Regions from separate parts of the Vreelandella sp. L-15 genome, predicted to be linked through region 2. Evidence: predicted binding sites of a transcription regulator. Region 2 holds the regulator's gene; each other region holds the start of a gene.
What was found. The regulator sigma-54, encoded in region 2, starts transcription at its own class of promoters, with help from an activator protein. The targets are predictions, from matches to a motif close to TGGCACNNNNNTTGCTNT.
Positions count from the first base shown of each region.

Region 1: a site for sigma-54 is predicted at 8,632-8,649, ahead of AC13CY_RS16920 (NarK family nitrate/nitrite MFS transporter). Genes of this name have one in related genera too.
Region 3: a site for sigma-54 is predicted at 3,261-3,278, ahead of AC13CY_RS04590 (amino acid ABC transporter substrate-binding protein). Genes of this name have one in related genera too.

Region 1 is NZ_JBSXNN010000103.1:74,844-85,105, forward strand. Features, by position in the region: gene AC13CY_RS16875 (chromate transporter) at 222-752, opposite strand; gene AC13CY_RS16880 (chromate transporter) at 749-1,306, opposite strand; gene AC13CY_RS16885 (GntR family transcriptional regulator) at 1,496-2,164, shown strand; gene AC13CY_RS16890 (DUF1415 domain-containing protein) at 2,255-2,812, shown strand; gene AC13CY_RS16895 (GNAT family N-acetyltransferase) at 2,928-3,422, opposite strand; gene AC13CY_RS16900 (hypothetical protein) at 3,725-3,901, shown strand; gene AC13CY_RS16905 (LLM class flavin-dependent oxidoreductase) at 3,912-4,904, opposite strand; gene AC13CY_RS16910 (SDR family oxidoreductase) at 5,015-5,701, opposite strand; gene AC13CY_RS16915 (nitrate regulatory protein) at 5,791-7,047, opposite strand; gene AC13CY_RS16920 (NarK family nitrate/nitrite MFS transporter) at 7,127-8,479, opposite strand; gene AC13CY_RS16925 (patatin-like phospholipase family protein) at 8,796-9,815, opposite strand; gene AC13CY_RS16930 (CZB domain-containing protein) at 9,903-10,262, opposite strand, start outside.
Region 2 is NZ_JBSXNN010000092.1:84,897-95,158, reverse strand. Features, by position in the region: gene AC13CY_RS13995 (YhdP family phospholipid transporter) at 1-2,320, shown strand, start outside; gene tldD (metalloprotease TldD) at 2,317-3,771, shown strand; gene yjgA (ribosome biogenesis factor YjgA) at 3,781-4,302, opposite strand; gene pmbA (metalloprotease PmbA) at 4,398-5,738, shown strand; gene AC13CY_RS13975 (HPr family phosphocarrier protein) at 5,766-6,035, opposite strand; gene rapZ (RNase adapter RapZ) at 6,113-7,036, opposite strand; gene ptsN (PTS IIA-like nitrogen regulatory protein PtsN) at 7,102-7,569, opposite strand; gene hpf (ribosome hibernation-promoting factor, HPF/YfiA family) at 7,574-7,882, opposite strand; gene AC13CY_RS13955 (RNA polymerase factor sigma-54) at 7,980-9,395, opposite strand; gene lptB (LPS export ABC transporter ATP-binding protein) at 9,501-10,259, opposite strand.
Region 3 is NZ_JBSXNN010000037.1:7,471-17,732, reverse strand. Features, by position in the region: gene hemE (uroporphyrinogen decarboxylase) at 163-1,278, shown strand; gene speE (polyamine aminopropyltransferase) at 1,275-2,135, shown strand; partial or broken gene AC13CY_RS04595 (type 2 periplasmic-binding domain-containing protein) at 2,224-3,109, shown strand; gene AC13CY_RS04590 (amino acid ABC transporter substrate-binding protein) at 3,335-4,360, shown strand; gene AC13CY_RS04585 (amino acid ABC transporter permease) at 4,450-5,640, shown strand; gene AC13CY_RS04580 (amino acid ABC transporter permease) at 5,662-6,762, shown strand; gene AC13CY_RS04575 (amino acid ABC transporter ATP-binding protein) at 6,849-7,577, shown strand; gene AC13CY_RS04570 (histidine phosphatase family protein) at 7,675-8,262, opposite strand; gene AC13CY_RS04565 (host attachment protein) at 8,352-8,783, shown strand; gene AC13CY_RS04560 (methyl-accepting chemotaxis protein) at 8,885-10,262, shown strand, end outside.

The DNA.
Region 1 (10,262 bases), on a different contig from region 2:
TCCACAGTAGAGATACTGCACACTTCCATACGGTAGCCTGATTGGTACACGCTGCGTAGGCGCAGCACGTGCCGACCGTCCAGCTCTAACTTGCGTCGCAAACGGCTGACTGAGTATCCGTACGCGTCGACACATCGCCTTTGATCCCCCCCCCCACACCAGCTCCAATAAGTGAGCGCGGCTTAACAACTCACCCACTTTAGCCAGTATTTTTATCCTTATTAAGAAATGAAGAGCCCTCCATAAACCAAGGCGCCGATAACAACAAAGGCGGGATGGGTGTTAAAGCGCACAAGCGCAATCGTGGCCACGATACCGATAATCAGCGTGTGGAGGAGGCCGCTTGCCGCCATACTTTCTGTGAAAAAACTGAGGGTAAGCCATGCCATCATCATGGCAATCACTGGTCGTACCCATTGGCTCATGCGTTTAACGCGCGGGGAGTCGCGGTGGCGATATAAAAGCCCCAAAGCGCCAAGCATCAGCAGGAGTGAGGGAATGACCGTCGCGGCAACAGCCACAAATGCCCCGCCAATACCGGCAACTTCATAGCCAACATAGCCCGCCATTTTGGTGGCAATCGGGCTGGGGAGCGCATTGCCGAGCGCCAGCGTTTCAGCAAAGCCCTGTGACGTCATCCAGCCATAGCGACCCACTACTTCTGCTTCAATGAGCGGAATAATGGCGGGGCCACCGCCATAACCAATAATGTTAGGAATAAAAAACGCTAAAAAGAGATCCCAATAAATCATGCGGCACCCTCCGCGCGTTTTTTACGGGATGGACGTAGGAGGGCCGCCAGCAGAATAGCCCCAATCACCCAGCCGGGATGTACGCCTAGCCAATAAATCACCGCGCCTGCGATGACCGCCATAGCGATGCTGATTAGCCAGCCAAGGGCGGCTTTGGATTTATCGAAGAAGTCCCAGGTGAGCTGAGCCATCATGACCATGACTACCGGAATGACCGCTTGTCCCATACCGCGAATCCAGCCAACGTCGCGGTAGCGGCTAAAAATTCCTAACATCACAATCATGGCCACGATCATCGGTAGGATAACGGCAATGACGGCCGCCGCGCAGCCGCTGATGCCCGCTACCCGGTAGCCAATATAGCCGGGCATCTTGGTGGCAATGGGGCCGGGTAGGGTGTTGCCAATGGCGAGCACATCGGCAAACTCTTCATCGGTTAGCCACTGGTGGCGTGTCACGACTTCCGCGCGGACCAGCGGTATCATGGCAGGGCCGCCGCCAAAGCCGAAAATGCCGACGCGAAAAAACGCCCAAAAAAGTGCTGTTTGCTTCATACGCTCATTGCCCGCAGCGGTAGCATCACAGTAAAAAGCATCGAGATTGCCTATTTATCGTTTGTAGATTAAAAAATCGATTATTCTGTCTAAAATAGAATATAGGTGAGCCAGACAAGAGGCGTCAACACCTAGTCATGGAATCTCCGTTAACTGATGCCTTGCGTAGGTATGCAAAAGGACTCCGGTATGAACAAGCCAATGCAGCTTTCCTCCACGAAAGCATCTAGCTCTATCTATGATTTACTGCGCCGCGATTTGGTGGGGGGGCGCTTTAAAGCGGGTGAGAAACTCGCCATTAATACGCTTAAGGAGCAGTACCAGGTAGGGCTGAGTCCGCTGCGTGAAGCGCTTAATAAACTGGCGGCTTACGGCCTGCTGATCCAAGAGAATCAGCGTGGGTTCAGAGTGCCTAAGCTCTCACGTGAAGAATTAGACGATATTGCGCGACTGCGCACCGAGCTTGAAGGTATGGCGCTGGAGCGAGCTATTGCTCATGGCGATGCGGTATGGGAAGCAGACCTTTTGGCGGCGGCACATCGCCTAAAGCGTGCAGACATTACACTAGATAAAGGCGAAGAGTGGGAACGCCTGCATACGCATTTTCACCGTACCCTGGTGGCACCCTGTGGTTCAGTATGGCTGTTGCGCTTTATTGAACAATTGCACGACCAGTTCGACCGCTACCGTCGTTTAGGGCCGAAAATGCCGACAATCCGACAGGAACTGGATGAACAACACCATGAGCTGGTAGAACTAGCGCTTCAGCGCGACGCGACAGCCGCAAGAGCACTAATGGACGACCATATTCACAAATCTTATGAGGTTGCCTTGGCGCGTTATCAACAGCATGCCTAGCGTATTTGCGAGGGCTTATCTGTACACTGGCGTCCAATATGTGGCGATGCCACGCCTTTTAAAGAGCCATAAGGTGCAGGTGGAACGGGTATGACGCAAGCAGCAGATCAGCAGGTAGTGGACCAAACGCTGGCATGGGTGAGCCATTTTATTGTTGGACACAACATTTGCCCCTTTGCTAAACGTGAGCTGGATAGCAATACGATTCGTGTTGAAGTCGTGCGCTCGAAAAAAGTGGATGTGGCCCTTGAGGAGTTAGTGGCGGAGCTGGAGTGGCTCAACGAGCACCCTGAAGCAGAAACTACCCTGCTGGTGTTTCCGACACTTTTTAAAAGCTTCGACCACTACTTGGATTATGTAGAGCTTGCCGAGCAACTGCTAGTTGAGTTGGGCTACGAAGGTATTTACCAGCTAGCGACGTTTCACCCTGACTACTGTTTTGCCGATGCAGAGCCAGAGGCCGCAGCGAATTACTCAAACCGCTCGCCCTATGCCATGGTGCATTTGCTGCGCGAAGCCAGCGTTGAGAGAGCCATCGCCTTTTACGGCGACACGGCCGCTATCCCTGAACGAAATATCGCTTACTTAACAGCGTTAGGCAGCAAAACCGCTGAGGCGCAGCTGCAGCGATGCTACAACCTGCCTTAATTTGCATAGGGTGCCTAAATTAATTTTTATGTTTGCAGACCATTTTTAATGCAGCGTTGGAAGACCAGCAGACTAGCAACCTGCTGGCAGTAAGAAGAAAACCCTCTTAATAGCCTTATAACGACTTATGCATAACGTAAGTATCCACATAACCAAGCGATGAGTGGCAATAAGCGTTGGGCACCGTGCCAACAATGCTAAACCCCAGACGTTGCCATAAGGCCACGGCGACTTGGTTGCTGGCCACTACGGCGTTGAACTGCATGGCTATAAAACCATGTTGGCGCGCAGCTTGCTGTGAGTGTTCGCACATGGCTCGCGCAACCCCTTTACCTCGCGCGTGCGGCGTTACCATATAGCCGCAGTTACACACGTGGCTACCAGGGCCAGCGGCATTCGCTTTTAAGTAGTAACTACCTAGCAACTGCCCCTGTTCGTCTTTCACTGCAATACTGAGCAGTGGTGTTTTGCACCACAGTGAAAAAGCGTCGTCATAAGTGATGTTAGGATCTATCGCGTAGGTTTCTTCGGCAGCTACAATGGCCTGGAACGTAGGCCAAAATAGGGCGAACTCATCCGCAGTCATTGGTGAAAATTGAAGGGTTTGCATGGGGCTTTTCTCGTTCATTAAGGCATAAGCTACGTTAGCATATTCTGATACGGCTCAGCGCAGTTGCATCGTTCCCCACCGAGTGGGCCATAAATTACAACGAGAGGGCTTGGCAATGACCATAGAGAGCGCACTGACCTACTTTTTAGCTATCTTTGTGTTTGCCGTGACGCCTGGCCCAGGAATTTTTGCGTTACTAGCTAAGGGGATGTCGGCAGGTACGCGTCCGTGTATCCCGCGGGCGCTGGGTATGACGGTGAGCGGTGTGATCTATCGATCTCACCGTGCTAAACCGGAGCGATATGTTTCTGGTGGTGGGCTTAACGCTGGTTGGGTTGATGATGGGCTTAATGCTGGTAGCATCGTTTGCTTCCTCTGCGCGGCGCTTTTTTCAATCGGCGCGCGTTCAGAAAGGCACCAACCGTACCGCAGGCTCGCTGATGGTAGCGGCAGGTGCTTTTCTCGTTGCGAAAGGGTGAGTAGAGCGGCTTAACGTGCGGCTTGGGCAACAATCTCATAGCTACGCAGCCGATCAGCGTGGCTATAAAAGTCGCTATTAATCATCAGTTCGTTAGCGCCGGTACGTGCTTGAAACTCTTCTAATTGCGCTTTTACTGTTTCCGGGCCGCCAATAATAGCAGCCCCCAAAAACTGCTCTACTTGAGCGCGCTCCATGGGGGACCAGTCTAACGTGTCGACGGGGGGCAGTGACTGGGTCGGTTTACCACGAATCAAGTTTAAGAATTTTTGCTGAGCAGTGGTGGCCAAGTAGTGCGCCATCTCGTCACTTTCCGCCGCCATGACAGGCAGGCCCACCATCGCATAAGGTGCCTCTAAATGCTTAGATGGCCGGAAATTATCCCGGTATAGGCGCAATGCTTCAAAGAGATAGCCCGGCGCAAACTGCGCAGCAAAGGCGAAGGGTAGGCCGAGCTTTGCCGCGAGCTGTGCGCTGTAACCGCTGGAGCCCAGTAGCCAGATGGGGACATGGGTGCCTTGGCCTGGAACGGCTTTAACGGTTTGGTGAGGGTCCGCATCGTCTAAATAACGGCGCAGCTCTTCAAGTCGCTCTGGAAAATCATCAACTCCTGCATGGGCGTGGCGGCGCATAGCCCGCATGGTGGCACCATCTGAGCCAGGTGCGCGGCCCAGGCCAAGGTCAATTCGCCCTGGGTAGAGGGTTTCCAGCGTGCCAAACTGCTCGGCAATCACTAACGGTGGGTGGTTAGGCAGCATAATACCCCCGCTACCCACGCGAATAGTGGACGTCTGGCCTGCTACGTGGCCAATCAGTACGGCGGTGGCCGCACTGGCAATGCCAGCAATGTTGTGGTGTTCAGCTAACCAGTAGCGCTGGTAGCCCAAAGACTCTGTGTGTTGGGCTAAAGAGACGCTATCACGAAACGTTTCAGCAGCGCTGCCGCCTTGGCGGATGGGCGCTAGGTCAAGAACAGAGAGTACGGTTGAGGCAAGTTGGCTCATAAGTCACCTAATAAACATGCATGGTCGGCGGGCCAAGTTGTTAGCACGCTTCATAATGCTATGTGTATGCGGGCAGCAACGAGCAAAAACAAGGTGTCAAGCGAGCAGAGTTACTCTCGGGGCGGTGTGGGTCGCACTAGGATTTCATTAACGTCAACATGGGGTGGTTGCGACAGAGCATAGATCACCGCATTGGCGATATCGCGGTCTGCTAGCGCGTACTTGGGTGGTTCATCAAAGAAGGGAGTATCGACCATGCCAGGCTCAATCAGTGTCACCCGCATGCCGGTGCCGCGTAACTCCTCGCGCAGATTATAACCAATACCCGTTACTGCCCACTTAGTGGCGCTATACATGGAGCCTGGGATGGTGGTGCGGCCTGCGGCAGAGCCGGTTAAAAGAATATGACCCTGGCGGCGTTTTAGCTCTGGCAAGCAGGCTTGCAGCGTAAGGCCAACGCCGTAGATATTGGTGAGAATCATCTCCCGCCAAGCAACATGATCGGCGCTGCTAAACCCACCCGGTGAGCCACCGCGACCTGCATTGGCGAATACTGCATCAATGTGGCCGAAGGTTTCAATCGCCTGTTCCACCATAGCTTGCTGCTGGCTTAAGTCGGTGACATCAACTTCGCAGGTGAGTACGTTCTCTGGACCAAGCTCTTGAGCAAGCGATGTCAGCTTATCGGCTGAACGAGCGGCAAGTACCAACTGGTAGCCTTCACGAGCCGCTGCACGAGCGGTGGCCGCACCAATGCCGCTGGAAGCGCCGGTAATTAACAGTACGCGGTCATGCATCGCTTACTCTCCTTGCTCATTAAACTGGGTGAGCTTTCAGCATGGCTAAAACCTAATCAGGTTGCAAATCGGGCTCAGCGCTGCTGTTTTTACTCTTTACGTTGCAGCATGGCAGAGAGGTCAAGAATCGACTGTGCCATATCCGCCATGCTTTTGCTTTGGTCCATTGAGGTTTTTCGCAGAAAGCGGTAGGCCTCCTCTTCACTCATGGACTGGTGCGCCATGATTAATCCTTTTGCCCGCTCGATTAGCTTGCGTTCACGGAGAGCCTTGCGGGTATTCTCCAGCTCGTCGCTTAGCCCCTGTAAGCGGCTGGATTGAGCATGAGTGAGCTCCAGTAGTGAGCGGCTAAGCGGAGAGTTGAGGGCGTTGGCGGTTAGGTCTCCAAGCGGCTGAGTAGAGTGAAGGGCTAGTAACTGTTCACAGGGCGCAGGCAGCGGTCTGTCAGGCTTCGCCTTCGTCTGCTCTAGCTCTGCTTGAGCCTGGACAATTTTATGATGGCAAAGGGCCGTTAATTGGGTATTCAGGGTGTCTTCAACCGTTTTAATCGTATCAATACGCAGGGTGGTGAGCTCGTACCAGGTTTCACCTAATGTATTGCCTGATGCCGTTTGGTGGTGAGAGCGCTGGCAAGCAATATCTCGCAACTGACAAATGTCCGCCAGTGTTCTAGGAGAGAGGGATTGTTGCCAAGTCCCCAGAGCCTCTGGGGTGGCAAATTCTACAAAGGTGTCAAAGCAGCGCTGTTGGGCGTCAACCAACTGGTTCAGCAGCGTACGGTGGGCATTGTCGAAATGACCAAGAGTAAAACCAAAGGCGCCGCAGGCGCGCTCTTGCCCCGCCAGCTCTTTACCCTGCATAAGATGAAAAATAGCGACCAGGGCACGGGTAATGTCTGGGTCGACCGCTGTGTCGGCCGCTTCAAAAACAATCGCTAAGAGATTGCTAATGAGATGGTTAAACGCTTGAGTTGCTGCATCTGGCGATATGTTGAAGGTCTCAATTGCATGCCGTAATACATCTAGTTCATCCAGTGACAGCCAGACGGCAGCAATGCGGCGTAATAAGCGCGCTGTCGCCTGTGGCCGTGATTCCTGGCTAAGCGCTTCGAGACGCTGACGCATCGAGGCTTCCGCCGCTTGACTATGCTGCAGGTAAGTGGCTCGTCGAGTTTTAAAACGCTTGCCTTTTGAGGCTAAGTAAATCGTCGAGGCTCCTCGCTCGCGTTGAAGCACATGAATAAACTGGCTGACATCGCTGACAATATCTGCTGTGGTTGCTAGGTGGTTAAGGTTATCAATGTCGCAGCGCAGGGCGGTTAAGAGTAGCTGTTGGGCAGAAGACATGTTGATTTCCTTATTACTCGCCGCCTAAAGGTAAAAAGCCCCCACAGCGATGCGCATGCAGGGGCGGTGTTAATTAATATTAACGCAGTGACAGTGCGCCTGCTCCTGTGTCTTTGCCTACCGCATCACGATAGGCGCTGGCTTCTTCTGCTTCGGTGGCATCACTAAAGCGAACGACCAGTACGCAGGAGGCAAGTACCAATACGGTTAAGCCGAGGTAAAAGAGGCCTTGCTGGTAGCTGAGGCTTTCGCTACGGAATAGAAACGCTGCCGATACAGCGCCCACGTTACCGCCTGCACCGACAATACCGGCCACTGCGCCTAAGGCTTTTTTATTGATAAAGGGCACCACACCAAAGGTGGCGCCTTCCGCCATCTGCACGAACAGGCTAAATACCAGCATGATGCCAATCGCCAAGCTGAGTACATGCATTTGCGAGAAGGCGACGAGAGCGATGCCTTCGCATAGTAGTGCGATAAAGAGCCAGCGGACGCGTCCTTTTAGCCCACCCTGTTTAGCGAATAGGTCGGAAAAAACGCCGCCAAGAGTACGAGCAAAAATGTTCATTAAGCCGAACAGGCCTGCGATTAAGCCGGCGGTTGCCAGGGTAAGATCGAATTTATCGAAGAAGTAGATTGCCGCGATATTGTTGATGGTCAGCTCGACCCCAAAACAGAGTCCGTACACCACAAACAGCGCCCAAACGCGGATATCCTTTGCCGCCGCTAAAAAGCTCTGGGCTGCGCCATGCTCTCCGGTGGCTGGCGGTAGTTCACCGCGGGCGCGCAGCTCGCTGAAGTTGCCGTCTGGGGCATCTTGAGTGAACAGCCAGTAAGCGATACCGGTAAAAAATAGCACTACGCCAGGCACGACCATGGCCAGACGCCAGCCGAGCGCCTCATTAACGCCTAGCATCAGCATGCCCGCAAAAATCAACGGCATAACAATTTGTGTGGTGCCGCCGCCTAGGTTGCCCCAACCTGCGCTCGTGGCATTAGCGGTGCCAACCACATTGGGCGCAAACATCATGGTGGTGTGGTACTGGGTAATCACAAACGAAGCGCCGATAGCGCCAATCGCTAGGCGGGCCAGCAAAAACGTTTCAAAACTGTTAGCCAGACCAATGCCCATAACCGGAATGGACCCGAGCATCAGTAGGCCTGTGTAGGTTTTACGTGGCCCAATACGATCACACAGCACGCCAATCAACAGGCGCACCACCACGGTGATCGCCACCGAGGCAATAATGGTATTGCCGATTTGGGTTTGGGTGAGTGATAGATCCTCGCGAACCACCGCCATTAGCGGCGCAATGCCGAACCAGCCGAAAAAGCAGATATGAAATGCGAACCAGGAGAGGTGAAACGCGCGCATTTGCGGTGTTGAGAAGTTCAACAGTCGAATGCGGTTGGCTTTATTGCGAATGTCCATGGATGGCCTCACAGAGCATAGAACGAGTTTGCCGAGACACAACGCATCAGGCGTTGCGTGGTTACGAGAACATGCCTTCGCCATTGAAGGTCAGGTTCGACGCACTCGTACCCTTGCGGGCCTGGTCCACGCCTACTACTACTGCATAGCAATAAGCAAATACTCCGCCATCTGTCTTTTTAAATATTTAAATCAGTTGCTTACTGTTTTTTCAAAGCAGTGCTAAGGGAAATAAAATCACTAGATTAATCAAGTGAGCGCACTCCTCATGAGCAGAGTGCGCCAAGTTGGGGCAGTGCTGGATGGCTGAAGGGAGTTATTCGTGCAGATATACTGCATCAATATCCAGGGTTGAGCGTTGGCCGATGGCATCAAAGTTAGCCGTGATCCAGTTGTCGGCGGCTTCTCTCCCTTGGTCAAACAGGTGGCATAAAAATGGCCATTCAGAGTTGAGTTTGCTTGAAACCGATAAGCTATCGAGTGCCTGATCGCCACTAATGCGGTGAAAAAGCGACTGCTGGTAGCAGTTTTCAATACCCTGCTCTTCAAGGGTGCGTTTCAACAGCGCGATCATGCGCACTTCTTTAATCAGCGCGGCATTAAAGGTGATTTCGTTAAGGCGGTTCATAATGGCCGAAGCGGAGGTGGGTAGTTCATCACGGCGAATCGGGTTGATCTGTACCAACAGAATATCCCTTGCGCTGCACTCTTCCATTAAGGGGAAGAGGGCTGGGTTGCCCATGTAGCCGCCGTCCCAATATGCTTCGCCGTCGATTTCCACAGCCTGGAACATAAAGGGCAGACAAGCCGATGCCATGACCGCATCGACGCTCATCTCTTCTCGACGAAACACACGCTGTTTGCCGGTGCGCACGTTAGTAGCTGCCACAAAGAGCTTTAGCTGGTCGCACTGGCGTACCCGCTCAAAGTCGATGTGGGCCGCCACAATATCGCGCAATGGATTCAAATTGAGCGGGTTGAGTTGGTAGGGCGACACCAGGCGAGTCATCAAGTCCATGGCGATATAGCCGGGGGAGTGCTCCAAACTCCAATTGCCGGTTAGTACATCCATCGGCGAGCGGCGGATAGGGCTTGCCATGCCCGCGCGGCTTACCGCCTTCCAAAAATCCCTGAGAGATTGCCGGGCGGCCTGTTTACCACCACGGGTAAGGGCATCTGCCATGACTACGCCATTCATAGCGCCTGCGCTGGTGCCACTAATGCCCTCAATCTCAATACGGTCATCTTCCAGAAGTCGATCAATAACTCCCCAGGTATAAGCACCATGGGCCCCACCGCCTTGTAGCGCGAGATCTAGCTTCTTTGCAGCTGCCATCGTCATCCTTACCGTCTGCGTTATGAGTGCCATGCTCAGCATGGCATAAATAACGCATTACGGAAGGAGTGTTATACGGGGAGCAATTTAAGGCGCATCAGCAAGCGGTGAAGGATGACTTGCTGACATCGGTATCTCATAAACAGCCTGCTCCATAAGCTGATCAAGTTGCTTAGCAAGTGCTACGCTTGCTTCCTCCATCAGTGCTAGGGAGGCCAGTTGACCCGTATGATCTCCTTGTCTTGCATAGCGCAAAGCGTCCAAGCCGCTTTCATGGAAGCGGCGGTGAGGAGCCGCCAGCGAGCGATACGCCTCGGTATGTTTATAGCGCTGCCCCTCGCCCGTAAAGTACCAGCGGCCTAGCGTACAGTGCTGATGATCCACCATGTGGTCCTCGAAATAGGCGGAAAGTAGCTGGTGGTAGATCCGACTTTTCCAAACGGCGTG
Region 2 (10,262 bases):
TGGGTTGGATATTGCATTTGCCGATGTAGATGCGATCTCCCGCCCGCTCTCCCAGTGGCTGCCCATGAAAGCATTTGAGCCGAAGCTGAGGGAGTGGTTGGAGAACGATATTGGTGGCTTAGTGCCGCAAGGTTCGCTGAAGCTTAGTCAGCCCCTGGGACCTGCGGCTTCATCAGATCAACTCTCGGCAACGCTCGCGCTGGAGGTCACTCAAGGCCACTTGCCGATTGCGCCGGAGTGGCCGCGTTTGGAAGATGTCGAGGGGCGCTTGCTGTGGCAAGGAGGAGTGCTTCAAGCCCAGGTAGAGCACGCCCAAAGCCACGGCGTTGAAGTATCCCAAGGCACGATACGTATGGAGAAAGAGCAGCCGCTTCAGCTATCAGGCAGTCTTCAGAGTGATGGTGCATCCTTGCTGAACTTTGTTCAGGCCATGCCGGATATGGACACGCTACCACGTAGCGATATTACCGTTGATGGTATCATCGAAGGGGATATCGCCCTTGTACTGCCGCTGGATAACGAGGAGGCGCTCCAGCTAGAGATTAATGCACGGCCAGCGCTATCGGCTGTGCGCTACGCGTCACTACCAATAACCCTGCGTGATCTGGATGGTGGGCTCAGCTGGCAGCAGGTGGGTGAGGCGCATGCGCTGTTAGGAGAGCTAAGCAGCCAGTGGCAGGGCGGTGATATTCGCGCAGAGCTGATGGCTGATCAGCGTGTTGCCTTGCAGGGCAGCGTGGAGTCGTCTGCGCTGTGGTCGTTGGCAGGGCTGCCTGCCGAGCAGGCTCGCCAAATGATGAGTGGCCGCACCCAGTGGCAGGGTGAGGTCTCTCTTGCGGCTCGTCCAGTGTTAACCTTAGAGAGCCGCCTGCTTGGCATCACCAGCGCGCTACCCGAGCCGTTTGCCAAGACTAGCGATCAACCGTGGCCATGGCAGCTACGCGCGGAGTTTGAAAGCGGGCGAGTATCGACGCAATTGGCCGATAAGGCAGCTGCGAGATTCCAAACGTTGAATAGTGGTGCACTAGCGGCCGAAGTGGTGCTCGGCAATGCAGTGCAGCGACCGAATTGGCCCAGCCAGCCTGGCTGGCGCCTTGAAGCAGGGCTCGATACGTTAGACCCCATGGCATGGCACGCTGTTCTGTCGCCGATATTGTCGGGAGGCGCCTTGGCATCTGCTTCTAGTGGCGAGAGCACGCCGCTTGAAGTACTGCTACGTGCTGGCTGTTTACGCTTTCGTGACAAGTGCTTTGGCGCTTTTAACGCCTCAGGGACACTCACCGGCCAGCGCGCAGCACTTCAGCTTAGCGGCGATATGTTGTCTGGGTGCCTAGATTACCAACCCGCCAGCGAGCGGCCGCTTGATGTTGCAATTAGCATGCTAGTCCTAGATCGTTTACTGGACCTGCCCGCCAAAGAGCATGATGCCACTGTCGCAGCCCCCGACTCTTGGGTTGATGCAATTGAAACACAGCATGTAGCCCCCGTTGCTATTCCCGACTGGCTAGCTGAACTGCCCAACGGCAGGCTACGGCTAGCGGATATTAGCGTTGGTGGCACTCGCTTTGGCCCATTAACCGCCTACTGGCAAACCGATGATCGTCGTTTTTCGCTCTCACCAGTTGGTTTAACCCTCGGACAGCTTTCTGCACGCGGCGAGTTGGTTTGGGAAGGCAATGCGGTGAATAGCCGTACACGAGCGGATATCTCCATACAGGGTGGCGATGTGGGGACGGCGCTGGAGCAGCTTAACCAACCGGTAGCCATGCGTAGCCGCACCACCGACCTTGCTGCTGAGCTTACTTGGTCGGGAGCCCCCTGGCAGCTTGATTTAAGCCGGGCTGGTGGTGAAATGAGTGCTGATATACGCGACGGCCGTTTTGTGACGCTTGAATCGACGCCTGCCCGCTTAGTGGGGTTGCTCAACTTTGATAACATTCTGCGCCGTCTACGGTTCGATTTTTCTGACCTAACCGGTCAGGGAACGGCCTTTGACCGTGTGCATGGCACTGCCGATGTAGCTGAAGGGCAGCTGTTGCTTCGTGGCCCCCTGCAAATTGATGCACCCGCCACCACGCTGACGCTAACAGGAAGTGTTAACCTCTTACAGCGTGAACTTGACCAGCGCCTAGGCGTCACACTGCCGGTTAGCCAAAGTTTACCCATCGCCGCCATTGCTGTCGGAGCGCCCATTGTGGGCGGTGCACTGTTTCTTGCCGACCAAATTTTTGGCGATGCGCTGGATCAAGCAACCACTATTTATTATCGCGTGCGAGGCCCTTGGACCTCGCCGCAAGTGACTTTAGAAGGCCCCCAATGACCGCACATAAAAGCGATATAGAGTCCGCTGTTTCCATTTTGCTAACGCCAGGTGGCCTCGATTTGAACGCTCTGGATGCTGGCCTTGGCTACGCCATGGGAGCGGGGATTGATTACGCCGACCTCTATTTTCAGCGCACCTGGCAAGAGGGTTGGGTGCTGGAAGATGGCGAAGTTAAAGAGGCCAGCTATAACATTGATGGCGGCGTTGGCGTGCGCTCGTTGGCAGGTGAGAAAACCGGGTTTGCGTACTCCAACCAAATTACCGCTGATGCACTAATGGATACAGGCCGTACCGCCTCTGGCATTGTCCGCAGCGGCAAGCAGTTGCCAGGGCAGAAAGTAATGCCAGTCAGCGCGGCGTCGTACTATGCAGGTATCGACCCACTGGCGGGCCTTTCGGCAGAAGACAAAGTGGCCATGCTGAAAGAGGCAGACCGCGTGGCCAGAGCGGCCGACCCGAGCATTAGCCAGGTCAGTGCGTCGCTGTCGGGCACCTATGAGGTGGTTTTAGTACGCGCCAGTGACGGCACCCTAGCGGCGGATATTCGCCCACTGGTGCGTTTTAACGTCAGTGTTATTGCGGCGAAAGATGGCCGCCGTGAGCGCGGCAGCGCTGGCGGCGGTGGTCGTTACTCCATGTCGCGTCTGCGGGATGAGGGCGTTGCCGAACGCTATGCCAAAGAGGCGGTGCGCCAAGCGCTGGTCAATCTTGAAGCCATTGATGCGCCAGCGGGGCAGATGCCAGTGGTGTTAGGTGCCGGTTGGCCGGGCATTCTGCTGCACGAAGCGGTAGGCCATGGCTTGGAAGGTGACTTTAACCGTAAAGGCAGTTCTGCCTTTGCAGGGCGAATGGGGCAGCGGGTTGCCGCCAAGGGAGTCACAGTGGTTGACGATGCCACTGTTGCTGATAGTCGCGGCGCGTTGAGCGTGGATGACGAAGGCACACCCGGCCAATATACGCCGCTGATTGAAGATGGCATTTTAACTGGCTATATGCAGGATAAGTTAAACGCGCGATTGATGAAGATGGCGCCTACCGGCAACGCCCGCCGCGAGTCGTTCGCTCATCTGCCGATGCCTCGTATGACCAATACGGTGATGTTGGCTGGTCAAGATGACCCTGCCGATATCATTAAAAGCGTTAAGCGGGGAATCTACGCCGTGAGTTTTGGCGGAGGGCAGGTGGATATTACCTCGGGAAAATTCGTGTTTTCGGCGAGCGAAGCCTACATGATTGAAGACGGTAAAATTACCGCGCCGGTGAAAGGTGCAACGCTGATTGGTAACGGGCCTGAGGCCATGGGCCGGGTATCGATGATTGGCCACGACATGGCGATGGATACCGGGATTGGCGTTTGCGGTAAAGAGGGCCAGGGTGTGCCGGTGGGGGTTGGCCAACCCACCCTGAAACTGGATGAGCTGACCGTGGGCGGCACGCAGTCTTCTTGAGACTCTGGTTTACAGCGCTAGCGTATCGCGCAGGTGTTTGAAAAGCTTGCGTGAGCTGGTGGGGGGCTTGCCCTGTTCGCGCTCTTTGCGGGCGTTGCGCACTAGCTGGCGCAGCGCCTGACGATCGGCGTTAGGGTAGTCTGCCATAAACAGGTCAACGGCGTCGTCGCCCTCATCCACTAGCCGGTCACGCCATTTTTCCAGGCGATGAAACGCATGATCGCGCTGCTCTTTCTCTTGTTCGATGGCATCGAAAACGCCCTGAATGGCCGTTAGATCCTCTTTGCGGATAAGTTTGCCAACGTATTGCATATGGCGACGGCGGCCTTCATGAGAGCGAATGCGAGAAGTCTCTTCAATCGCTCTCAGCATATCGTCTGATAAAGGAAAGCGCGCCCGCTCGGCAGGCTTCATGGCAATTAATGTTTCGCCAAGCGCTTGCAGAGCATGCATTTCACGCTTTAGCTGAGATTTACTCGGGCGCTCTTCTTGTTCATCGATATCGATAGGCTCGGGGCGTTGCTTCGGCATATAAGAACTCACAGATTAGATTCGTTTGCAGCATTATATCAGGCTGCGACCACAACATTGATTCGCCAATGCGATTCAGGTGAAAAGGAGGCCATATGGCACAGGCATTTGATGCAACGGCGCAGCAGGCGCAGTTGACGGAGCGCGCCACAGAGGCGCTTGCCCTGGCAAAACAGCTAGGGGCGGATGCCGCCGAAGTCGGCGCGAGCGTTGACCAAGGGTTGGGCGTTAGTGTGCGACTTGGTGAAGTGGAGACCGTTGAGCTATCTCGTGATCAGGGTATTGCGGTCACGCTCTATGTGGGAAAACGTAAAGGTAGCGCTTCCTCAACGGATGCAAGTAGTGCCTCCATTCGTGCCACGGTTGAAAAGGCGCTGGCTATTGCACGTTATACCGGGGAGGATCCCGCTGCAGGCCTCGCTGAAGCAGAGCTGATGGCGACCTATTTGCCAGACTTGAAGGTGCACTATCCGTGGGCGCTCTCAACCGATGAAGCGATTGACCTTGCCCTGCGCTGCGAACAGGCTGGCCGCGAGGTGGCAGGTATTCACCAGTCAGAAGGTGCCTCGCTCTCAAGCGGTGAGGGCGTGCGAGTATACGCCAATAGCCACGGCTTTTTGGGGACTCAAAAGGGTAGCAGTCACTCACTCTCCTGCATGCTGATTGCCCAAGATGAGCAAGGCATGCAGCGGGATTATGACTATACGTCGGCGCGTAACCCGCAGCAGCTTCGCCACCCAGAGGAGGTGGGGCGTGAGGCAGCAGCGCGAACGTTGCGGCGTCTAGGAGCACGACGCCCCCCGACGGGAACGTTTCCTGTGCTGTTCGATCCCTCCCTTGCTAGCGGCCTTATCGGCCACCTTATGGGTGCTCTGGCGGGCGGCGCGCTTTATCGAGAAGCCTCGTTTTTATGTGATCGCTTGGGTAGCCCGCTATTCCCCGATTGGTTTGGGTTAGAAGAGCGCCCGATGGAAGTGGGAGCAACGGCTAGTTCACCGTTTGATGCGGAGGGTGTACAAACCCGTAGCAACCGGTTTATTGATCAGGGGAGGGTGGCGAGTTACATGCTCTCTGCCTACAGTGCGCGTCGTTTAGGGATGCAGTCCACGGGCAATGCAGGCGGCGCGCGCAACATGCGCTTGTTAGCGCCGTTAACGCCGCGGGAAGAGCTGTTAACACAGATGGGGCGTGGTATTTGGGTGACCGAGCTCATGGGGCAGGGCGTTAACGGCGTCACTGGCGACTATTCCCGGGGAGCAGCGGGTTTCTGGATTGAGAATGGCGAAGTACAGTACCCCATTGAGGAGTTCACTATTGCTAGTAACCTCAACAAGATGTTCGCGGGGCTAAGCGGTGTGGGAAGTGATACGGATACCCGTGGCAGTATTCACACGGGTAGCTGGCTGATTGATGCGATGACAGTGGCAGGAAGCTAGTCGACAAGTGCTGACTTGGTAAACTAGCTACTGGTCTTCGTCAAACCGTGCGTCGAACAGAGCTTCAATGGCATCTAGCGCCTGTTCGGCGTCGTTTCCTTCAGCGGCGACAGTGAGCTCGGTGCCGCAGGGGGCGGCCAGCATTAGCAGCGACATAATATTGGCGGCATCGGCTTTCTGCTGCTGCTTATAAACCACGATATTCGCGGAAAACTGCTGGCCACATTTCACCAGTTTGGTGGCCGCGCGGGCATGAAGACCACGCTGGTTGGTAAGTGTTAAGGTTCTTTTGGGCACTCTGGTTCCTTTTTGCCGAGTGGGTCTTGAAACTTAGGTCTTGAGAAGCTTAGGCCTTAAAAATTAGGTTCTGAAGCTCAGGGCGTGCTGGCAGCGGCGGGTGTGGTAACGCATGGCACCGCAGGCTCTTCGCTCAGCGTGTATTGTAACCCCAGCTCACGGTGTCTCAACTGTACTTCTCCGGTCTGTTTAACCAGCTTTTTAGCAAGCTGTTCGACCATATAAACAGAGCGGTGTTGCCCGCCGGTGCAGCCAATAGCCACGGTTATATAACTTCGCTGGCTATTTTGGTAAGCCGGAAGCCACTTTTCCAACCAAGCCTGAATATCATTGGTCATTGCCTCGACCATTGGGTAGCTACTTAAAAACGCCACTATATTAGCATCACGCCCTGTAAATTGGCGCAGGGTAGGGTCCCAATAAGGGTTGGGCAGGCAGCGAACATCGAAGACTAAGTCGGCATCCATGGGTACGCCGCGTTTGTAGCCAAACGACTCAAACGTCAGTGTTAGCTGATCTTTTCGCTGGTGGGCGACTTGATCAGTAATGCGGCGTCTCAGGTCATGCACGGATAAGCGCGACGTATCGATCAACAAGTCAGCGAGATCGCGAATTTCAAGCAGCGTCTCTTCTTCTTTATTGATGGCCTCTTCCAACGTCATTTCGCTATCCCGGGTAAGCGGGTGGCGACGGCGGGTGGCTGAGTAACGCTCCAAAAGAATGCGCGCATCCGTGGTCAGATAGATGACCTGAAAACGAATTTCTCGCTGGCGTAGTTCTTCCAGTAAAGCTGGGAGGCGTTCAAGCGCCGTAGGAAGGTTGCGCGCGTCAATGCTCACTGCTAAGTGAGTGCGCTCGCCTTGCTCACGTAGTTCATCAACTAATGAGCCCAGCAGCATGGCGGGTAAATTGTCGATAGCGTAGTAGCCAAGATCCTCTAGCGCTTGTAAGGCGATAGATTTACCGGACCCTGAACGGCCGCTAATGATCACCAGTTGCATAGCGTCTCTCTTGGCTTGCATGGGAGGAAATTATCGCTGCGTGCAGTGGCCACCGCCCATAAAGCCTAGGCGGCTTGTTCGCGAATCTTGGCGGTAATAAGTGCTAAGAGTTCGCGCTGACTATCGGCTTTACGTAACTGCTGACGCGTATGGGCGTCGTTCATAATAGTAGCCACTTGGCCAAGCAGTGCTAGGTGGGTGTCATCTGCCTCTTCTGGTACCAGCAGCACAAACACAAGATCCACCGGGTCGCCATCAATGGCGTCGAAGTCTACTGGCTCAGCAAGCTTTAAAAAGCCAGCAATGGGTGCGCTACAGTGAGGACTGCGAGCGTGGGGGATGGCAACCCCGTTGCCTATCCCCGTACTGCCTAGTCGCTCGCGGCCAATGAGTCGGCTAAACACCTCTTGGCTATCTAGGCTGGGTGTATTTTGGGCGATAAAGGTGCTGAAAAACTCCAGCACCCGTTTTTTGCTGCCCCCGGGAACGTCATAAAGCACGCGCTCCGGGGGGAGGATGGTTTCCAACGTCATTGAGTTAACGCACACCAGCGCCCTGGGCGCGAGCTTGTGCTTTTTCCTTATGTTTAACGAGTTGACGATCGATTTTGTCTGCTAGCGCATCAATAGCGGCATACATGTCGTTATCAAGCGCTTCGGCGTGAAGGTCTGCACCGGCAGCGTGCAGTGTGCAGGCTGCTTGCTGGCGCTCCTTCTCAACAGATAAGGTCACTTGCACCGTGGTAATGTTGTCGTAGTGGCGTTCAACGCGCTCTAGCTTTTCGTTAACGTAGTCGCGCAAGGCGTCAGTCAGTTCAACGTGATGACCAGTGATGTTTACTTGCATTGACGTGCTCCTTATCCATCGGACTGTACTTCGATTGTAACCCTTTTTACGCTATTGCAAAGCCCTTGCGTTGAGTTTGTTCATACGTACCGCTTAACTAGCGTAAACGGCGGCGCTCACTTGACGAGGGAATGCCCATTGACTCCCGATATTTTGCGACAGTACGCCGTGCAACGCTAATGCCCCCCTCTTCAAGCAGAGTCACCAAGCGGCTATCGGAGAGCGGTTTTCCTGAGGGCTCATCCTGAATCAGCTTTTTGATGCGGGCGCGAATGGCTGTGCTGGAGTGGCTGTCGCCGCCGTCTTGGCCGCTTACCTGGCTTGAGAAGAAGTACTTAAGCTCGAAAACGCCCCGTGGCGTGTGAATAAATTTCTGCGTGGTCACACGAGATATGGTGGATTCGTGCATCTCTACCGCTTCAGCAATATCCGCTAAAATCAGCGGTTTCATTGCTTCTTCGCCATGCTCCAGAAAGCCAATTTGGCGTGCAATAATTTCACGCCCAACTCGTAGCAGCGTGTCATTGCGACTCGATAAGCTTTTGATCAGCCAGCGGGCTTCTTGGAGGTGCTCTTTGAGGAACTGGTTGTCTTGGCTTTTGTCTGCGCGTTTGATCAAGCTGGCGTAGTCGGGCTGTATACGCAAGCGTGGTAGTGCTTCTGGATTGAGCTCTAAATGCCAACCTTCATTGTCGTGCCGAACGACTAGGTCGGGGGTGATGTAGCTGTCGTCGGTAACGCCATAGGTGCTCCCAGGGCGTGGGTCAAGGCTGCGAATTAAACGGATGACATCGTCAAGCTGCTCGTCATCAAGGCTTAAACGGCGCTTGAGAAGCCGCATATCGTCTTTGCCTAATGCTTCCAAAAACTGGCGAACCAGCCGTTTGGCGGGCATTAGCAGAGGGGTGTCCTCAGGTAGTGAGGCGAGTTGCAGCATCAGGCATTCACGCAGGTCTCGGGCAAAGACGCCGGTGGGCTCAAATTGCTGCAAGCGCAGCAGGGTATTTTCCACTTCCCGCTGGCTTAAGCTGTCATGGCCTTGGGCTTTTAATCCTTCCCGAATGTCATTAAGCGGCTGGGTGAGATAGCCGTTGGCATCCAGCGCATCAATCAGGCTTTCCGCGATGGCGTATTCTCGCGGGCTAAAGTCTGTCATGGCCAGTTGCCATAGCAGGTGGCCATGTAGGCTTTGTCCAGCGGCTTGGCGCTCGAAGTCGGGGCCTTCACTGCTGCCACCCAGGCTGCCTATGTCTTGATAGGTATCTGACCAGTCACTGTCGACGGAGAGTTCGTTGGGGATGCTCTCGGACCACTCAGCCTCTTGAGGCTCACTGACAGCCTGCTCGCCAAACTCATCTTCTTGCTCAAGCATGGGATTGGCATCTAGCGCTTGCTGAATTTCTTGACGAAGGTCCAGCGTCGATAGCTGAAGCAGGGCGATAGCCTGCTGCAGCTGAGGTGTCATGGTCAGCTGTGTGCCGATACGCAATTGGAGAGAAGCTTTCATGACCATCTGAGAACCACTCGTTAATCAGAAAGCTCCACCCTAGAGCGAGTTATGGCTTGGTGCAAGTGCAATAAGCATGCCACTAAAAGAAATGCTTCTGCAGGTCACTGTTTAAAGGCGGAAATCAGCGCCTAAATAGACATCTCGAACCTTCTGGTTGTTGAGGATTTCCTGGGCGTTTCCACTGGCAATGATGTGACCGTCGCCAACAATGTAGGCAATATCACAAATATCCAGCGTTTCACGAACGTTATGGTCGGTGATCAATACGCCAATGTGGCGTTTCTTTAACGCTCGAATGATAGCTTTAATTTCCCCAACGGAAATCGGGTCAACCCCGGCAAAAGGTTCATCCAGCAGGATAAAGGCCGGTTCGGTGGCCAATGAGCGGGCGATTTCAACACGGCGGCGTTCGCCCCCAGAAAGACTCATGCCTAAGTTGTCGCGTATATGAGTGATGTGAAAATCTTCAAGTAGTAACTCAAGTTGTGCTTCCCGGGCGCTTCGATCAAGCTCTTTGCGTGTCTCTAAAATGGCCATAATGTTGTCAGCCACGGAGAGCTTGCGGAAGATGGAAGCTTCCTGGGGTAGATAACCAATCCCTGCCATGGCGCGTTCATGCATAGGAGCATGAGTGAGGTCAAGGTCGTCAATGCCTACTTTGCCCGCATCCAATTTGACCAACCCCACAATCATATAAAACGAGGTGGTTTTACCTGCACCATTAGGGCCAAGTAGCCCAACCACGCTACCTTGAGTGATTTCCAGATTAATATCTTTAACCACACGGCGGCGCTTATAGCTCTTCGCTAAATGATGGGCGTAGAGCGTTTTTACTGGTGTGGGGACTGGGGATGTTGATGCTGCCACGTG
Region 3 (10,262 bases), on a different contig from region 2:
ACAGTTTACCAGGAAGCCGCGCAGGCCTCACGGTCTTAGCGGGGTGCGACGATTTTTGCCACGGTTTGCGCCGCCACCCCCGGCTATCTTCACGTACAATTCCTATCTTCAGGTACGATGACTCCCTTACAATGCGGGCAAATTTCTCAAGAGCAAGTGTTTATGACCACCACACCTTTGCAAAACGACCGTTTTCTTCGCGCGCTGGCTCGCCAGCCCGTTGACCGCACTCCGGTGTGGATGATGCGCCAAGCCGGCCGCTATCTGCCGGAGTACCGCGCCAGCCGCGCCGACGCAGGCAGCTTTATGGACCTGTGCCGCAATCATGACTTGGCTTGCGAAGTCACCCTGCAGCCGCTGGAGCGCTACCCGCTCGACGCTGCCATTCTGTTCTCGGATATTTTGACCATCCCCGATGCCATGGGGCTGGGCCTCTACTTCGAAACCGGCGAAGGCCCCAAATTCAAGAAGACCGTACGCACCGCCGAAGAAGTCGCCGCGCTGACCGTGCCAAACGCCGAGCGCGACCTGGACTACGTGATGCGGGCGGTCTCCACGATCCGCCGCGAGCTGAACGGCCGCATGCCGCTGATCGGCTTTTCCGGCAGCCCCTGGACGCTGGCAACGTATATGGTTGAAGGCGGCTCCAGCAAAGACTTCCGCCACTTAAAAACCATGCTGTATGACACGCCGGACACCATGCACCAGCTGCTGGACACCCTGGCACAAGCGGTCACCGACTACCTGAATGCCCAGATCCGCGCCGGTGCCCAGGCGGTACAGATTTTTGATACCTGGGGCGGCGCGCTGTCCACACCGGCCTACCTGGAGTTCTCGCTGCGCTACATGGAGCAGATCGTCTCCGGGCTGATCCGCGAGCACGATGGCCGTCGCGTACCGGTCATTCTGTTCACCAAGAACGGTGGCCAGTGGCTGGAGCACATTGCCTGTGCCGGTGCCGACGCATTGGGCATCGACTGGTCCACCGAGCTGTCCGACGCCCGCGCCCGCGTAGGCCATAAAGTCGCCCTGCAGGGTAATTTAGACCCCAACGTGCTGTTTGCTCGCCCCTCCGCCATTCGCGCCGAAGTTGCCCGCGTGCTGGAGAGTTACGGCCACGGCCCGGGCCACGTGTTCAACTTGGGCCACGGCATCAGCCAGTTCACCAACCCTGATCATGTCACCGCCTTTATGGAGGCGCTGCACGACTTAAGCCCGCAGTACCATCAGGGCATTCCGACTCAATCGAACGACTCATGCCCAGGAGCCAAGCAATGAGCGACCTACGCGACGACCAGTGGTTTACCGAAGTCTTTGATAGCCACGGTAGCGCTTTCTCGCTGAAAGTTTCTGAAAAACTGCTGGATGTGCAAAGCCCTTACCAGCACCTGGAAGTGTACGCCACCGAAACCTACGGCAACCTGATGGTGCTGGATGGCTGCGTGATGCTCACCGACCGCGACAACTTCCTGTATCACGAAATGATCGCCCACCCGGCGCTGTTCACCCATCAGGACCCCAAGCGGGTGGTCATCATTGGTGGCGGCGACTGCGGCACCTTGAAAGAAGTGCTGCGCCATCCGGGCGTCGAGAAGGTCACCCAGATCGATATCGACGAGGAAGTCACCAAGGCCGCCGAGCGCTTTTTCCCCGAACTCGTGGAAGCCAACGGCGACCCACGCGCCGAGCTGCTGTTTGCCGACGGCGTGAAATGGGTCGACGACGCCGCCGACGAGAGCATCGACGTGCTGATCATCGACTCCACCGACCCGGTAGGCCCTGCCGAAGGCCTGTTCAAAACCGACTTTTTGAAGCGCTGCCACCGCATTCTGAAAAGCGGCGGGGTGATGGTGCAGCAGAGTGAGTCACCGCTGTATCATAGCGGCTCAATCATCCGCGAACTGCGTAACGACATGCGCGAAGCAGGCTTTGATAGCGTAGCCACCCTGCCCTTCCCCCAGCCGGTGTACCCCTCGGGCTGGTGGAGCGTGACGCTGGCAGGCAAAAGCACCAACGTTGAAAGCTTCCGAGAAGAGGCTGCCGCCAGCCACGAAATGCCGCTACAGTACTACACAGTAGATGCCCACCGTGGTGCCCTGGCGCTGCCGCCCTTTATGCGTAAAGCGTTCGCATAACTTCGCGGTTCCGCTATGTATCAGGCCGGGCTCTGCCCGGCCTTTTTTATGCGCAGGAGTTGCTGCGCTCGACGTTAAGGAATAATAAATGACTACAACGCGTTGGTTAGGATTGGGAATCACTCTATTAGCCCCGACCCTCTGGGTACCTGCCACGGCCATGGCCGATACCCTTGAGGCCATTCAAGAGCGCGACAGCGTGCGCTGCGGCGTTAACGCCGCCCAGCCCGGCTTCTCATCGCTGGACGATAACGACCAATACCGCGGCCTGGACCTCTAGCCGCGACACCACGCTAGGGATAAACTTCACTGGCGTCAGCTACTACGACGGCCAGGCGTTTATGGTGGCCAGCGACCTCGGCGTACAGAGCGCCAAAGAACTGGATGGGGCGGCTATTTGCACTCAGTCAGGCACCACCAGCGAACTAAACCTTTCCGACTACTTCCGCATTAACAACATGACCTATGATGCGGTGGTGTTTGATTCACCTGAACAGTCGATTGCAGGCTTCGAAGCAGGCCGCTGCGACGTATTGAGCTCGGATGCCTCGCAGCTCTATGCCCAGCGCATTCAACTGGCCGACCCCAATATGGCCGTGGTACTACCGGAGATCATCTCCAAAGAGCCGCTTGGCCCAGCAGTGCGCCAAGGCGATGACCAGTGGTTCAACATCGTGAAGTGGTCGCTGTTTGCCATGCTGAGTGCCGAAGAGCTGGGCGTCAGTCAAGCCAACGTGGATGAGCAGCTAAGCTCAGAAAACCCCGATGTGATGCGCCTACTTGGGCAAGATGGCGATTTTGGTGAAGCCATGGGCCTTTCGTCAGACTGGGCTTACCAAATCGTCAAACAGGTGGGTAACTATGCGGACATTTATGACCGTAACGTGGGCGCGGACTCTGATTTCAACATTGCGCGCGGCCTGAACGCTCTGTGGAAAGATGGCGGCATTCAGTACGCGCCACCTATTCGCTGACACGCTAGGCGACTAGCCACCGACCTCCGCCAGCGGCTGCGCACCAAAAAAGCGCAACGCGTAGCTGCTGACCTACTTTTTTGCACCACTACCTTCGTCAAATTCGCTGATTTTACGTTGAAAAGCGCTGAATTTGACGGCATATCTTTCTTGGCACCTTCCTTGCTAGCTTTTAATGATGCATCACCATGCATAATGACATTAAATCGAGGAAGGGGAACAAACATGATTAATAAGAAACACCTGGTACTGCTCGCCTCAGCGGGTGCCATCTCCCTCGCCGGTATCGCCACCGCACAAGCCAATACGTTAGAAGATACCCGCGCGCGCGGTGCTGTACAGTGTGGCGTTAGCGACGGCCTACCAGGTTTTTCCGCCCCAGATGATAGCGGTAACTGGCAGGGCCTCGACGTTGACGTATGTCGCGCCGTTGCTGCAGCGGTACTGGGCGACGCGGATGCCGTCAACTACATCTCCCTGAATGCTGTTGAGCGTTTCACCGCGCTGCAGTCTGGCGAAGTGGATGTACTGTCCCGTAACACCACTTGGACCACTACCCGTGACACCACCTTGGGCCTGAACTTCACCGGCGTTACCTTCTACGACGGTATCGGCTTCATGGTGAACAAGGATTTAGGTATTAGCAGCGCAGACGAACTCGATGGCGCCGCGATCTGTATCCAGTCTGGTACTACCACCGAGCTTAACGTCGCCGACTACTTCCGTGCCAATGGCATGGAGTTTGACCCCATCGTATTCGACACGTCTGAGCAAACCGTGGGCGGCTTCCAAGCTGGCCGCTGTGACGTGCTGACCTCCGACACTTCTCAGCTAGCGGCCTTACGCATCCAACTGGACGACCCCGCTTCTGCAATGATTCTGCCTGACATCATCTCCAAAGAGCCGCTGGGCCCAGTGGTACGTCAAGGCGACGATGAGTGGTTCAACATCGTAAAATGGTCGCTGTTCGCCATGATCAACGGTGAAGAGTATGGCATTACCAGCGAAAACGTTGACGAGATGCTCAACTCAGACAACCCGGATATTGCTCGCCTGCTGGGTCAGGACGGCAACTACGGTGAAGGTATGGGCTTAGAAGCCGACTGGGCTTACAACATTCTGAGCCAGGTAGGTAACTACGGCGAAAGCTTTGATCGCAACGTAGGCATGGGCTCACCGCTGGAAATTGAGCGTGGTATTAACGCTCTGTGGACCCAAGGCGGCATTCAGTACGCACCGCCGATTCGCTAAGCGTCTCGCTTGACCCCGGCCCGCCGCTCCCTCTTAACAGGGAATGGCGGGCCATCTGATTGACCTGCCGTATCGCGGAGACGCCATCCATGTCTGTAAGACCTAATGCTCGCCCGGCTGGCCACAAGCCACCGTTTTGGCGAGACCGCGCCAAGCGTGCGCTCATTTTCCAGTGTCTATTGATTGCCGCTGTCATTGTGTTTCTGTTCTATATTGTCGGCAATGTTCAAGACAACTTATCCTCACGGGGTATCACCACCGGCTTTGGTTTCCTAAACAATACCGCCGGTTTTGGGATCGTGCAGAGTCTGATCGACTACTCCTCCCAAAGCACCTATGGCCGCACCTTCTTCGTGGGCCTGCTGAATACGCTGCTGGTGGGTGGGTTAGGCGTGATCGCCGCCACCATCATTGGTTTTATTGTCGGTATCGCTCGTCTATCGCCCAACTGGCTGATCGCCAAGCTAGCCGCCGCGTATATCGAAACCTTTCGTAACATTCCGCTGCTGCTGCAGATTTTCTTTTGGTACTTTGCCGTGCTGCGCACCCTGCCAAGCGCCAGGGACAGCCTTGCCTTTGGGGAAGCGTTTTTCCTCAACGTGCGCGGACTGTATCTACCAGAACCGCTGTTTGAGTCCGGTTTTGGGCTAATTCCCGTGACCTTTGTGATCGCCATTGTGGCCAGCATTGCGCTGGTGATTTGGGCGAAGCGCCGCCAGGAAGCCACGGGGAAACGTATTCCTGCCTACTGGATCTCCTTTGCGCTGATTTTTGGCTTGCCGCTGTTGGTTATGTTGGTGACTGGCGTGCCTATCACTTGGGAAATGCCCGAACTGCGTGGCTTTAACTTCCGCGGCGGTATTACGGTGATTCCCGAGTTCCTGGCACTGTGGTTCGCGCTCTCGATTTATACGGCGGCGTTCATTGCCGAAATCGTGCGCTCCGGCATTCAGGCCATTTCCCATGGCCAAACCGAGGCCGCACAAGCGCTGAGCCTGCCGCGTAACCTGGTGCTGCGTCTGGTGGTCATTCCGCAGGCGCTGCGGGTCATCATCCCCCCGCTCACCAGCCAGTACCTCAACCTGATCAAGAACTCGTCGCTGGCCACGGCCATTGGCTACCCGGACCTCGTTTCGGTCTTTGCAGGCACCACGCTGAACCAGACAGGCCAAGCCATCGAGGTCATTGCCATGACCATGGCGGTTTATCTGACCATCAGTCTGCTGGTCTCCATGTTCATGAACTGGTTCAACGCCCGTGTGGCGCTGGTTGAACGCTAGGCCGTTGTCGAGGGCATTCCCATGATTCACAACCGAACGATGATCGAGCCAAAGCCGGCGCCCAGCAGTTCCGTGGGCCCTGTGGCATGGCTACGCAGCAACCTGTTCAACGGCCCGATCAACACGATCTTTACTCTGATCGGCCTGTATATTCTCTACCTGCTCGTGGTTCCCACGGTGCAATGGGCGTTCATCAACGCCGACTGGGTAGGCACCTCCCGCGAAGACTGCTCCCGGGAAGGCGCCTGCTGGGTGTTCATCAACGCACGCTTCACCCAGTTCATCTACGGCTTGTACCCGCGCTCGGAAATCTGGCGTGCCAATATCGTCTTTGCCGGGTTCTTCACCCTGATTGCCTGGCTGGCGATTCCCAAGCTGCCTTTCAAGCGCTGGGTGGCCGTGTTTGCGCTGGTCGGCTTCCCCGTGATCGCCTACGTGCTGCTGCATGGCGGCTATTTCGACCTGCCGCGTGTGCCGACCCATCGCTGGGGCGGCCTGATGCTGACCCTGCTGCTGGCCACCGTGGGCATGGTAGGCGCGCTGCCGATCGGTATCGTGCTGGCCCTGGGTCGGCGCTCTAACATGCCCATCGTCAAAAGCTTTTGCGTGGTGTTTATCGAGTTCTGGCGCGGCGTGCCGCTGATCACCGTGCTGTTTATGGCCTCGGTCATGCTGCCGCTATTCCTGCCCTCCGATATGAGCGTTGACCGCCTAGTGCGTGCCCTGATCGGCTTAACGCTGTTCCAGAGCGCCTATATGGCAGAGGTCATTCGTGGCGGCTTGCAGGCGATTCCAAAAGGCCAGGAAGAGGCAGCTGCCGCGCTCGGCATGACTTACTGGAAGCGCATGGGGCTGATCATTCTTCCCCAAGCGCTGAAGATGATGATTCCCGGCATCGTGAATACGTTTATCTCGCTGTTTAAAGACACCACCCTGGTCATGATTATCGGGCTCTTTGACCTTTTGGGGATCGTGCAAGCGGCACTGGCCGACTCACGCTGGTTAGGCTTCTCGTTGGAAGGTTACGTGTTTGCCGCCTTCATGTTCTGGATCTTCTGTTTCAGCATGTCGCGCTACAGTCAGTACCTAGAACGCAAGCTGCATACCGGCCACAAGCGCTAACGCCGCTTTTATCAACGATTTTTTAGCAGGATAGTGACATGACACAAGCAGCTTCCCATAACCCTGGCACCGGCACTTCGGATCTGATGGTCGAAATGCGCGGCGTCAACAAGTGGTACGGCGATTTTCACGTGCTGCGGGATATCTACCTGGAAGTGAAACGCGGCGAGCGGATCGTCATTTGCGGGCCTTCTGGCTCGGGCAAATCCACCATGATCCGCTGCATCAATCACCTAGAAGAGCACCAAAAAGGCGAGATCGTGGTGGGTGGCGTGCCGCTGACCCAAGACGTCAAGCGCATCGAGCAAATTCGCCGCAGCGTCGGCATGGTATTCCAGCATTTCAACCTGTTCCCTCACCTCACGGTGCTGGAGAACTGCTGTATCGCACCGATGTGGGTGCAGAAGAAGCCCCGCAAAGAGGCCGAAGCCATGGCCATGCAGTACCTGGAGCGCGTGCGCATCGCCGAGCAGGCCAAGAAATATCCTGGCCAACTCTCCGGTGGTCAGCAGCAGCGGGTCGCCATTGCCCGATCGCTGTGCATGCACCCGGACGTGATGCTGTTTGACGAGCCCACCTCTGCCCTTGACCCGGAAATGATCAAGGAAGTGCTGGACGTCATGGTGGAACTGGCCGAAGAAGGCATGACCATGCTCTGTGTCACCCACGAGATGGGCTTTGCCAAAACCGTGGCCGACCGCGTGATCTTTATGGACCAAGGGCAAATCATTGAAGAGAACGCGCCTGAGCCGTTCTTCAATAACCCGCAGTCCGAGCGCACCCAGCTCTTCTTGAGCCAGATTCTGGGGCATTAACGCTGCCCACCCGCACCTGCATCGGCGTGACCGGGCTTGCGGGCAGTGCGGATGTGGAGGTAGATATGATCGCCTGGATTCCTCCTAAAGAGGGCGCTTAACCGCCCACAAGCGTAATGCTGGCAGGCAGTAGCGCAGGCTGCTCCCGATGCTTCGTCAGCGGCTTGCCCGCCAGCGCCGTGAGCAGAATTTGCAGGGGGTCGCCGTGGCTGACCACCAGCACCGTTTCACCCTCAAAGCGTTGCTCCAACGCTTCCAGCGCAGCGACCATGCGCGCCGCGACACGCTTGACCGGCTCCACCTGCCACTGGGTGTGGTCGGCGTTCTGGGCATCGAAGGCCCACACCTCCGGGTAGTGGCTATCCGCCTTGCCCTCCAATTCACCAAAGTGGCGCTCCCTCAAGCGCTCCTCTTTTTGCATCTCCAACCCAAACGCGGCGGCCACTCGGGCGGCGGTGTGCGTGGTGCGTAAAAAGTCCGAATGCACGACCTGTGTGGGTACCGGCCAGTGCCACCGTGCGACGGTATCTGCCAGCTGCTGCTCGCCCTGCGGCGACAGCCCATACGCCAACAGCCCTCGCTCGGGGGAGCTGATGATGGTGCCTTGTGCGTTAGCCTGGCTATGGCCGTGGCGCATCAGCAGATAGCGGTTTCGCCAATGATGACGTGAGTCGTCTATATCCATGCTCTTTTCTCTATGAAAACCGTGTTTGACCAAACACGGAACGGTTGCCATGGTTAAAGGGTAATCAATGACATGGAGGACGTATGACAATGACCACCTATATCGTGGTAGCCGACGCCGCTCGGGCACGTATCTTCACCCGTGATGCACTTCACCTCGCCGAGCAGGAGAGCTTGGTACACGCTGCAGGCAGGCTGCATGAAGGCGACTTGATCACGGACCGCCGCGGTGCCGATGTTCATGAGTCTACGTCAACGTCATCGCGCTCATCCGGCGAGGAAGGCGCGGCCTCCCAACATGAAAACGAGCTGTTTGCCAAAGAAGTCGCCCAGCGACTCTACACTGCGCGGGTGGACAACAGCATGGACAAGCTGATCATGGTCGCGCCTCCCAAGTTCTTGGGGCTGCTCAAAGAGAAGCTCGATAACCCCACGCAGAAGCTGGTCACCCACACGCTCTCGAAAGACCTCAGCAAAGCGTCCATGGCTGATATTCAGAACGCGGTCAGCGATCTTCGTTAACACTACAGTTAGCGCTTACTAACTTTTTTCCTGCTTTTTACTAAAGGCGTAGTCGCTCTCGCCGATACCCATCATGAACCCTGATGATCCCGAGAGCGACTATGTTTTCTTCCCTACGTTTACGTATCTTGCTAGCGGCCCTTATCGCTATTGTGTTGGCTTTAACGGTGAATGGCATTGCTAGTTACACGACTGTAAAGCATCACAATAGTGAGCAGGTTAATCGCAACCTAAGCGCTGTTGTGAATGGAAACACACAGGCCATCGATGAGTGGTTCAATGCGCGCTACACGATGTTAGCCAGCATGGAACACACTGCAGGTAGCGAAGAGCCGCTACAAGCCTTGCGACAATTAGCCGATTCTGGCGACTTTATGACCGCTTACATTGCTTACCCGTCCACATCAGAGGGAATTTTCTCAGACGGCTGGCAACCCCCTAGCGATTATGACCCACGCCAGCGTCCCTGGTATCAAGGCGCGGTGAACGCGCAAGACACTATCATCACCGCCCCGTATGTCGATGCTCAAACGGGCGGCCTGATCATTACCTTCGCTCGCCCCTTCTATCAAAACGGCGAACTAGCCGCTGTGGTTGGGGCCGATATTACGATTGCTGACGTTATCGATATTGTTGCCAGCATTTCCCCCACACCGTCTAGCTTTGGCTTTCTAACCACCAACGATGGCACGCTGGTTGCCCATCCGGATGAGTCGCTGACGCTGGAGCCTTCAAGTGTATTAAGCGATGCGCTCACGCCTTCGGACCTCACTCGCATCGTGCAGGCAGACTCCCCACAGCCGCTAGCTCTGCAAGGCAGCGATAAACTGCTAATGGGCAGTGCTGTAGGCGGCAACAGCGGTTGGCAGTTGGTCGTCGCGTTAGACGAAGCAGAGGCCACCGCAGACCTGCGCGCCATTGCCACCACGTCCATCGTTACCCTGCTGATCGTCGCGGCCATTACCGCTGTGGTATTTGGGCTGCTGCTGTCGCTACTGTTGCGCCGCCTGCTGGGGGTGCGCAACGCGATGGATAATATCGCCTCCGGCGAGGGCGACCTCACCCAGCGTCTGCCAGAAGAAGGCAACGACGAAGTCACTCAAATCGCTAGCGCCTTTAACCGCTTTGTTAACAAAATGGAGCACGTCTTAATCGATGTGCGCACCAGCAGCGAATCGGTGCACCACGCCGCTAACGAGATTGCCATGGGCGGCCAAGACCTCTCCCGCCGTACCGACAACGCGGCGTCTAGCCTTCAGCAAACCTCCGCATCGGTAGAGCAAATCACCAGCACCGTGCAGCACACGGCGGCCTCAGCACAGGAAGCCAACAAGCTCTCCCACGCGGCCACCGAAGTCGCGAAAGAGGGCGGTCAGGTGGTGTCGAACGTGGTCACCACCATGGAAGATATTTCCGACGCCTCCAACAAGATTGGCGAGATCGTCACGCTGATGAACAGCATTGCCTTCCAGACCAACC